2 regions of the Aquariibacter lacus genome follow, and region 2 is predicted to be linked to the other one. Evidence: predicted binding sites of a transcription regulator. Region 2 holds the regulator's gene; the other holds the start of a gene.
The links. Region 2 encodes FNR, which switches genes on or off when oxygen is low (the NO sensors DNR and NnrR bind a similar motif). Its sites were predicted from a motif close to TTGATNNNNATCAA; they were not measured.
Positions count from the first base shown of each region.

Region 1 (4,404 bases), on a different contig from region 2:
GCAGCCAGGACAGCTCGGGGATCTCGGGCACATCGCTCTGGCGGTAGAAGACGACGCGCTCGGTGTCGAGCCCGGCGGCCAGCCAGGTGGCGGCGATCTCGCGCCGCGAGCGCTCGATGCGCGCCGGGTCCTCGCACTTGATGAGCGCGTGGTAGTCGGCCAGGAAGAAGAAGCTCTCCACCCCCGGCTCGCGGCTGGCCGCAATCGCCGGGCGGATCGCGCCGACGTAGTTGCCCAGGTGGGGCGTGCCGGTGGTGGTGATGCCGGTCAGGACGCGGGTGGGCATGGTGGGCTCGTTCGGGCTTCTCAGGCGCTGGGCAGGGTGGCCAGCAGGGTGTTCAGGGCCGGCAGCAGCTCGCGCATCAAGTTCAGCACGAAACGCATGATCGGCAGCATCCAGTAATGGGTGACCACGCCGAGCAGCACCAGGCCGACGACGAGGAAGAAGCCCCAGCGCTCCACCCGCGCCAGCGGCCGGGCCAGGGCCATGGGCAGCAGGCCCACCGCGATGCGCCCGCCGTCCAGCGGCGGCAGCGGCAGCAGGTTGAAGGCGAACATCACCAGGTTCACCAGCACGCCGGCCTTGCAGACGAGGCGGAAGAAGGGCTCCTCGACGCCCAGCACGATCAGGCCGGTGCCCAGCACCGCCCACAGCAGGGCCTGCACCAGGTTGGCGGCCGGGCCGGCGAAGGCCACCCAGACCATGTCGCGCTTGGGATGGCGCAGGCGGCGCATGTCCACCGGCACCGGCTTGGCATAACCGAAGACGAAGGCGCCGCCGGTGCCCACATAGAGCAGCAGGGGCATGAGCACCGTGCCGATCGGGTCGATGTGGCGCAGCGGGTTCAGCGACAGCCGGCCCAGCAGCGCCGCCGTCGGGTCGCCGAGTTGCCGGGCGGCATGGCCGTGCGCGACCTCGTGCAGAGTGATCGCGAACAAGACCGGCAGCAAGTAGACGGCCAGGGTGCGGACGAGCTCGGGGGCTTCCATGGAGCCGCGGATTCTAGGTGGGGGGTGCCGCCGCGCCGCCTGCGGGGCCGGGGGCGGCGCGGGGCCGGCTTCTACACTGCCGTCCGATGAGTGACACCCCTTCTTCCACGCCCGCGCCGGGCGCCCGCCGGCAGCGCCTGGCCGTGCTCATCTCGGGCCGCGGCTCCAACATGCAGGTGCTGGCCAAGGCCTGCGAACGCGAGGCCTGGCCGGCCGAGCTCGTCGGCGTGATCAGCAACCGCCCCGCGGCCGCCGGCCTGGCCTGGGCCGCCGCCCGCGGCCTGCCGACCTTCGCCCTGGATCACGGCGCCCATCCCAGCCGCGAGGCCTTCGATGCCGTGCTGGCCGAGACCCTGGACGCGCTGCGCCCGGACTGGGTGCTGCTGGCCGGCTACATGCGCATCCTCACGCCGGGCTTCGTCGCGCGCTTTGCCGGCCGGATGATCAACATTCATCCCTCGCTGCTGCCGGCCTTCCCCGGCCTGCACACCCACCGCCGCGCGCTGGAGGCGGGCACGGTCTGGGCCGGCTGCACCGTGCATGAGGTGACGGCCGAGCTGGACCACGGCCCCTTGCTGGGCCAGGCCGCCGTGCCGACGCGGCCCGACGATGACGAGGATCGCCTCGCCGCGCGCGTGCTGCGCGCCGAGCACCGGCTCTATCCCGAGCTGATCGGCCGCCTGCTGCGCGGCGGCCTGGTGCGCGAGCAGGCCGCCGACGGCCGCGTGCACTACGCGGTGCGCGACGGCCGGCCGCGCGGTTTCGTGCTGGACCCGCAGGACTGAAGCCCCCGGGTCGCGCCCCGGCTCAGCGCACCACCAGCACCGGCAGCTTGGAGTGCGTCAGCACCTTCTGCGTCTCGCTGCCGAGCAGCAGCGCGCTGACCCCACGCCGGCCGTGCGAGGCCATCACGATCAGGTCGCAGCCGGCGGCCTGGGCATGGTCGATGATGGCTTCATGCGGTCGGTCGGCCTCGACGGCCGTCACCGTGTGCGGCACGCCGGCGGCTTCGCAGGCCTCGACGATGGCCGCCAGCCGATTCTCGGCCAGATGGTTCTGGGTGGCCTGGAAGTCCGAGGGGCTGACCGGCGCCATCTCGCTGATGCCGGAGTAGTCGAAGGGCTGCTTCACCGTCAGGGCATCGATGCGGGCGCCGAAGAGCCGGGCCATCGCGACGGCCGCCTGCACGGCCTTGCCGGTGATCTCGCTGCCATCGGTGGGCACGAGGATGCGCTTGTACATATCGGGTTCTCCGTCCGGCCCCGCGGGACGCGGGGCATGGGCCATCGTGGCATGCGCGACATGCGCTTGTCTTGAGGGGGATCAAGGAGGGGCGGGCGGGCCGCCGCGCCGCGCTCAGCCGCCGGTGGCCACCGGCCGGGCCGGGTCGCTGCACCACTCGCTCCAGCTCCCGGGGTAGAGCCGGCTGCCGTCGAGGCCGGCCACGGCCAGGGCCAGCAGGTTGTGGCAGGCGGTCACGCCCGAGCCGCACTGGTTCACGACCTGCCCCAGCGGCCGCCCGCCGATCAGCCCGGCGAAATCGACCCGAAGGCTCTCGGCCGGCTTGAAGCGGCCGTCGGCGCCCAGGTTGTCCTTGAAGAAGCGGTTGACCGCGCCGGGGATGTGGCCGGCCACGGCATCCAGCGGCTCGACTTCACCGCGGAAGCGTTCGCCGGCGCGGGCGTCGATCACCGTCAGACGCTCGCCCAGGGCCAGCACGGCTTCGGCATCGAGCGTGGGCATCGTCGCGGGGCCGAGCGGGTAGGGCGTGGACGTGGCCGGGCGGGCGGTGCTGTCGGCCAGGCCGCCGTGCTCGATCGAGCCGCCGGCCGCCTGCCATGCGGCCAGGCCGCCGTCGAGCACGGCCACGGCCTCATGCCCGGCCCAGCGCGCCAGCCACCACAGCCGGGCGGCGAAAGCCGCGCCCTGGCGGTCGTAGACGACCAGGGCCATGCCCGGGCGCAGGCCCCAGCGGCCCAAGGTGGCGGCGAAGGCCGCGCGATCGGGCAGGGGATGGCGGCCGCGGAAGCGGCCGTCGGCATCGTGCTTGGGGCCGGCCAGGTCGTGGTCCAGATGGGCATGCACGGCGCCGGGCAGGTGGCCCTCGGCGAACTGGGCTGCGCCGGCGGCCGGGTCGCTCAGTTCGAAGCTGCAATCGACGATCAGCGTGGCCTCCCCGGCCGCCAGGCGGGCGGCGAGGGCGGCGGCATCGATCAGCGGGGTGGGCAGGGTGGGGGCGGTCATCGGCATCTCCTGGGGCCGGGACGGTCGGCCGCTGCGGATTCTGGCGGCTTGCGGCCGGCCCGCTTCAGGCCTCGGCGGGATCGGCCGCCGCATCCGGCGCCGCCCGGCTGCGCAGCAGGGTCGCACCCAGGCCGGCCACCACGACCAGGGCCATGCCGGCCAGCGCCGTCGCGTTCAGCACGTCGCCGAAGAACAGGCTGCCGAACACGGCCGCATAGACGATGCCGAGGTAGTGCAGGCTGGCATTCACCAGGGTGCTGCCGCTGGCATAGGCCCGGGTCATCAGCCACTGCGCCAGGGTGGCGAAGCCGCCGACGGCCAGCAGGCAGGCCAGGCCGAAGGGCGTGTGCTCCCGCGTCCAGCCGCCGCCCAGGCCGAGCAGCGGCCCGAGCAGGGTCAGTCCCAGGCCGACGAGCACGCTGCCCAGCGAGAAGTAGAGAACCACCCGCGCCTCCGGCTCACCGGCCCGGCCGAGCGCGGTGACTTGCAGGTAGGCCAGGGCCGACAGCAGGCCCGAGGCCAGGCCGATCAGGCCATGGCCGAGCTGCTCGCGCGCCAGCGTCGGCTGCAGGATCAGCGCCACGCCGCCGAAGCCCACCAGCACGCAGGCGACCAGGCGGCCGTCGACGCGCCGCCCGCCCATCAGCACGGCGCCGCCGATCAGGAACAGCGCCATCCAGACCGAGCTCATGTAGTTCAGCGTGATCGCGGTGGCCAGCGGCAGGCCGCCGATCGCGATGAACCACATCGACAGCGCCGTCACGCCCGAGGCGCTGCGCCAGACATGCATGCCGGGCACCGGCGTGCGCCAGTTGCCGCCCTGCGCGCGCAGCAGCGCGGCCATGGCCAGCAGGCCGATCAGGCCGCGGTAGAAAACCACCTCGCCGGTGCCGTAGCGCTGGCTGGCGAACTTCACGGCCACGCTCATCAGCGCGAAGCACAGGGTCGCCAGCAGCATGGCGACGGCGGGGGGCAGGCGGGTCATCGAGGGGCGCAAGACGAAGGGGCACGGCCTGGCAGGCCGTGCCCCTCGGGGGCCGCGCGGGCGGCGCGGCGGGTGTGGCGAACGGGGCTCAGCCGAAGGCCGCGCCCATCTTGCGCCGGTACCACTCGTGGAAGTGCTGCATGCCGTCTTCCATCGGGCTCTGGTAGGGGCCGGCGTCGTTGTCG
Region 1 is NZ_JAERRA010000001.1:1,184,379-1,188,782, forward strand. It holds gene JI742_RS05445 (tryptophan--tRNA ligase) at 1-286, opposite strand, end outside; gene JI742_RS05450 (site-2 protease family protein) at 307-990, opposite strand; gene purN (phosphoribosylglycinamide formyltransferase) at 1,077-1,775, shown strand; gene JI742_RS05460 (universal stress protein) at 1,798-2,232, opposite strand; gene JI742_RS05465 (sulfurtransferase) at 2,347-3,240, opposite strand; gene JI742_RS05470 (DMT family transporter) at 3,299-4,219, opposite strand; gene JI742_RS05475 (aromatic ring-hydroxylating oxygenase subunit alpha) at 4,308-4,404, opposite strand, start outside.
Region 1: a site for FNR is predicted at 2,304-2,317, ahead of JI742_RS05460 (universal stress protein). Genes of this name have one in related genera too.

Region 2 (4,404 bases):
GGGCAGCGCGCACAACAACATTGCCGCGCAACTGGGCCGCGAGCGCTTCGCGAGCTGCGCTGGCTGCCACGGCGCCAAGGGCGAGGGCAACCCGATGCTGGGCGCGCCGCGCCTGAACGACAAGGTCTGGCTGCACGGCTGGGGCGAGGCCGCCATCATCCGCATGGTCAACGAGGGCAAGCACAACGTGATGCCGGCCTTCGCCGAGCGCATGAGCCCGAGCCAGATCCGCGTGCTGGCCGCCTATGTCGAAGGCCTGGGCAGCCGCAAGCCCGGCGAGCTGAAGACGGCGTCCACCCCCGCCGCGACCGGCCCGACCGCGACGGTGGCCCGATGAGCAGCCGCCTGGAGCCCTTCAAGCCCCTGCCGGCCGAGGCGGCTCCGGCCGCGCGCCGCAAGACCATCTGGATGTATGCGGCCGGGCCCAAGATCCAGCCCAAGACCGTCAAGGGCTGGTTCAACCACTGGCGCTGGGTCATGGTCTGGTTCACCCAGTTGCTCTTCTACGGCCTGCCCTGGCTGCCGTGGAACGGCCGGCCGGCGCTGCTCTTCGACCTGGAGGCGCGACGCTTCTACATCTTCGACCTGCTGCTCTACCCGCAGGACTTCATCTACCTGACGGGCCTGCTCATCCTCTGCGCCTACGGGCTCTTCCTGTTCACCGCGGTGGCGGGGCGGCAGTGGTGCGGCTACACCTGCCCGCAGACGGTCTACACCGAGATCTTCCTGTGGGTCGAGCACCGCATCGAGGGCGACCGCAGCGCCCGCCTGCGGCTGGATGCCGGCGGCATGACGGCCGAGAAGCTGCTGCGCCGCGGCGGCAAGCACCTGGTCTGGCTGGCCATCGGCTTGTGGACGGGTTTCAGCTTCGTCGGCTACTTCACCCCGATCCGCGAACTGGGGCAGGGCGTGCTGCACCTTCAGCTCGGTTCCTGGGAGAACTTCTGGGTGCTGTTCTACGGCTTCTCCACCTACGGCAACGCCGGCTTCATGCGCGAGCAGGTCTGCAAGTACATGTGCCCCTATGCGCGCTTCCAGAGCGCGATGTTCGACAAGGACACGCTGATCGTCGGCTACGACGCCCGCCGCGGCGAGCCGCGCACCCTCGGCGTCAAGGGCCCGGCGCTCGACGGCAGCGCCTCGAAGGGCGCCTGCATCGACTGCGGCCTGTGCGTGCAGGTCTGCCCGACCGGCATCGACATCCGCCAGGGCTTGCAGTACGAGTGCATCTCCTGCGCCGCATGCATCGACGCCTGCGACGGCGTGATGGACAAGCTCGGCCGGCCCAAGGGCCTGATCCGCTACGCGACCCAGCGTGGCCTGGAGGCGGGCGAGCGCGCGGCGCTGACGCTCAAGTCCATCTTCCGGCCGCGGGTGCTGGTCTACAGCCTCGTCATGGTGCTGATCTCGGCGGCCTTCGTCGGCAGCCTGGCCCTGCGTCCGCCGGTGCGGATGGACGTGGTGCGCGACCGCGGCGTGATGGCGCGCGAGGTCGAGGACGGCATCGTCGAAAACGTCTACCGCTTGCAGCTCATGAACCTGACCGAGCAGCCGCAGCGCCTGCGCATCGAGGTGCAGGGCCTGCCCGGCCTGCAGGCCGAGCTGCGCGGCTCGGCCGAGCTGGGCCCGGCCGAGACCCATCTGGTGCCGCTGGCGCTGCGGCTTGCGCCCGAGGCCGCCGCCGGGCTGGAGCGCGGCGCCACCCTGCCGGTCACACTGACCCTGGTGCGCGAGGCCGGCCCGTCCGGCCCCGAGCACCGGCTCGACGAGGCCACCACCTTCTACCTGCCGCGCTGAGCCCCGTCCGGGCTGCGCCGCTCCCATCGCAAGGAGTTCTCCATGAGCCGACCGAACCCGGCGCCATCCGCTTCCACGCCCTGGTGGCGCGAGGGCTTCATGTGGCTGGTGCTCGGCGGGCCGGCCGTGGTCGTGGTGGCCGGCGTGGCCACCGTCGTCATCGCCACCCGGGGCGCCGACACCCTGCTGCCGACCCGGCCGGTGCAGCTTGAGCGCAGCGCCGCCCCGGCGATGCAGGGCCGCAACCATGCGGTGACGCCGCTGCCCGCGCCCGCCGCGGCCCGCTGAGACGCGGCCGGCAGCCTCAGCCGCAGGCCTCGACGCGCTGGCGCAGCGCGGCCAGGTCGAGCAGCTTCAGCTCGCGCTGCTGCACGCGCAGCAGGCCTTCGTCCTGCAGCTTGCTGAAGGTGCGGCTGACGGTCTCCAGGCTCAGGCCCAGGTAGCTGCCGATTTCCTCGCGCGTCATCCGCAGCCGCAGGGCCTGGGCGGCATAGCCGCGGGCCTGCAAGCGCTGGCTGAGGTTGAGCAGGAAGGCGGCGACCCGCTCCTCGGCGCTCATGCGGCCGAGCATCAGCATCACGCCCTGGTCGCGCACGATCTCGCGGCTGAGGATGCGATGGAACTGGTGGGCCAGCGGCGGCAGGTCGTGGGTGATGCGTTCGAGGTCGGCGTAGGCGATCTCGCAGACCTGGCTGTCCTCCAGCGCGATCGCGTCGCAGGCATGGCGGTCACCGCCGATGCCGTCGAGGCCGAGCAGCTCGCCGGCCATCTGGAAGCCCGTCACCTGCGCCCGGCCGCCCTCGGAAGCCACCACGGTCTTGAAGAAACCACTGCGCACCGCATAGAGGCCGCGGAAGCTGTCGCCCGATTGGAACAGGGCCTGCCCGCGCGCCACCTTGCGCCGGCCGCCGACCAGGCCTTCGAGCCGGTCGAGATCGGCCTCGGCCAGGCCCAGCGGCAGGCAAAGCTCGCGCAACTGGCAGTTTGCGCAAGCCTCGCGCAGGGCGGGCAGCGAAGGCGGCGGATCGCCAGGCAGGGGCTTGGGGCTGAAGGGCAGGATCACGGCCATGGGCCGATTGTGCGCGGGCGCCATCCCGGGATGCGACAGGCTTGCGGTGCATCAAGCCATGCCCCCGGCGGGCGGCGCAAAGTCGGGTCCGGCGGCCGGGCCGTTCCGGCTGCCTTGATGCGCATGAAGCCTTCGTCGTGATCAGCCCGCTCCTGCTCAGCCTGGTCAGCGCCGCCGCCTTGCTCGGCCTGGCGGGCACGCCGCATTGCCTGGCCATGTGTGCCGCGCCCTGCGCAGCCGCCCAGCGCGCGGCCGGTGGCGGCCCGGCCGCGGCGCTGGGCTGGCAACTGGGCCGGGGCATGGTCTACACCCTGGCCGGGGCGGTGGCGGCCAGCGGTGCCGCCCCGCTGCAGGCCCTGTCGGGCGCCCAGGGGGTGCTGCGGCCGATCTTTCTGCTGATGCATCTGGCCACCCTGGCCCTGGGCCTGTGGCTGCTGCTGGCCGGCCGCTGGCCGGCGGTGCTGGAGGCCGGGCTGGAAGCCCTCAGCCAAGGCCTGCGCCGCAGGCTTCAGGCCCTGAAGCCTGCGGCGCGCGTGATCTGGCTGCAGCCGGCTGCGGCCGGCGGGCCCGCCGGCGTGTCGGCGCCGGCTTGCGGCGGCGCCGCATCCCGCCTGACCCGGGGCGCCTTGCTGGGCAGTGGCTGGATTCTGCTGCCCTGCGGCTTGCTGGCCTCGGCCCTCATCCTGGCCGTGCAGGCCCCCGGCCCGGCCGCGGGTGCCGCGGTGATGGCGGCCTTTGCCCTGGGCAGCGGTGGCGGCCTGGCCCTGCTGCCGCTGTTGCAGCGATCCGGTGCGGGCCAGCCCCGCGTCTGGGCGCAGCGTCTGGCCCTGCGCCTGGCCGGTGCGGCCCTGCTGGCCAGCGGGGCGTGGCTGGTCTGGCAAGGCGGGCACTTCCCCGGGCGCGATCTGTGCTGAGAAGGCGGGCGGCCCTGTCGGTCCGGTGTCAGTCTGCTGCCTAAAATGCGATCGCGTTTTGCATGGCAGTGGCGGTCACCATCATCCGCTGCCCTCGACCCACCCCCTCATCACCGAGCGGAGATTTCCCCCCCATGTACCAGCACATCCAGGTGCCCGCGGGCGGCCAGAAGATCACGGTCAACCCCGACTTCTCGCTGAACGTTCCCGACCAGCCCATCATTCCCTACATCGAGGGCGATGGCACCGGCTTCGACATCACGCCGGTGATGATCAAGGTGGTCGACGCCGCCGTCGAGAAGAGCTACGGCGGCACGCGCAAGATCCACTGGATGGAGATCTACGCGGGCGAGAAGTCCACCCGCATCTACGGCCCGGACGTGTGGCTGCCCGAAGAGACCCTGCAGGTGCTCAAGGAGTACGTGGTCTCGATCAAGGGCCCGCTGACCACCCCGGTCGGCGGCGGCATCCGCAGCCTGAACGTGGCGCTGCGCCAGGAACTGGACCTTTACGTATGCCTGCGCCCCATCCAGTACTTCAAGGGCGTGCCCAGCCCGGTCAAGGAGCCGGAGAAGACCGACATGGTCATCTTCCGCGAGAACTCCGAGGACATCTACGCCGGCA
Region 2 is NZ_JAERRA010000002.1:1,022-5,425, reverse strand. It holds gene ccoP (cytochrome-c oxidase, cbb3-type subunit III) at 1-337, shown strand, start outside; gene ccoG (cytochrome c oxidase accessory protein CcoG) at 334-1,797, shown strand; gene JI742_RS10325 (nitrogen fixation protein FixH) at 1,840-2,085, shown strand; gene fnr (fumarate/nitrate reduction transcriptional regulator Fnr) at 2,102-2,866, opposite strand; gene JI742_RS10315 (urease accessory protein UreH domain-containing protein) at 3,004-3,780, shown strand; gene icd (NADP-dependent isocitrate dehydrogenase) at 3,915-4,404, shown strand, end outside.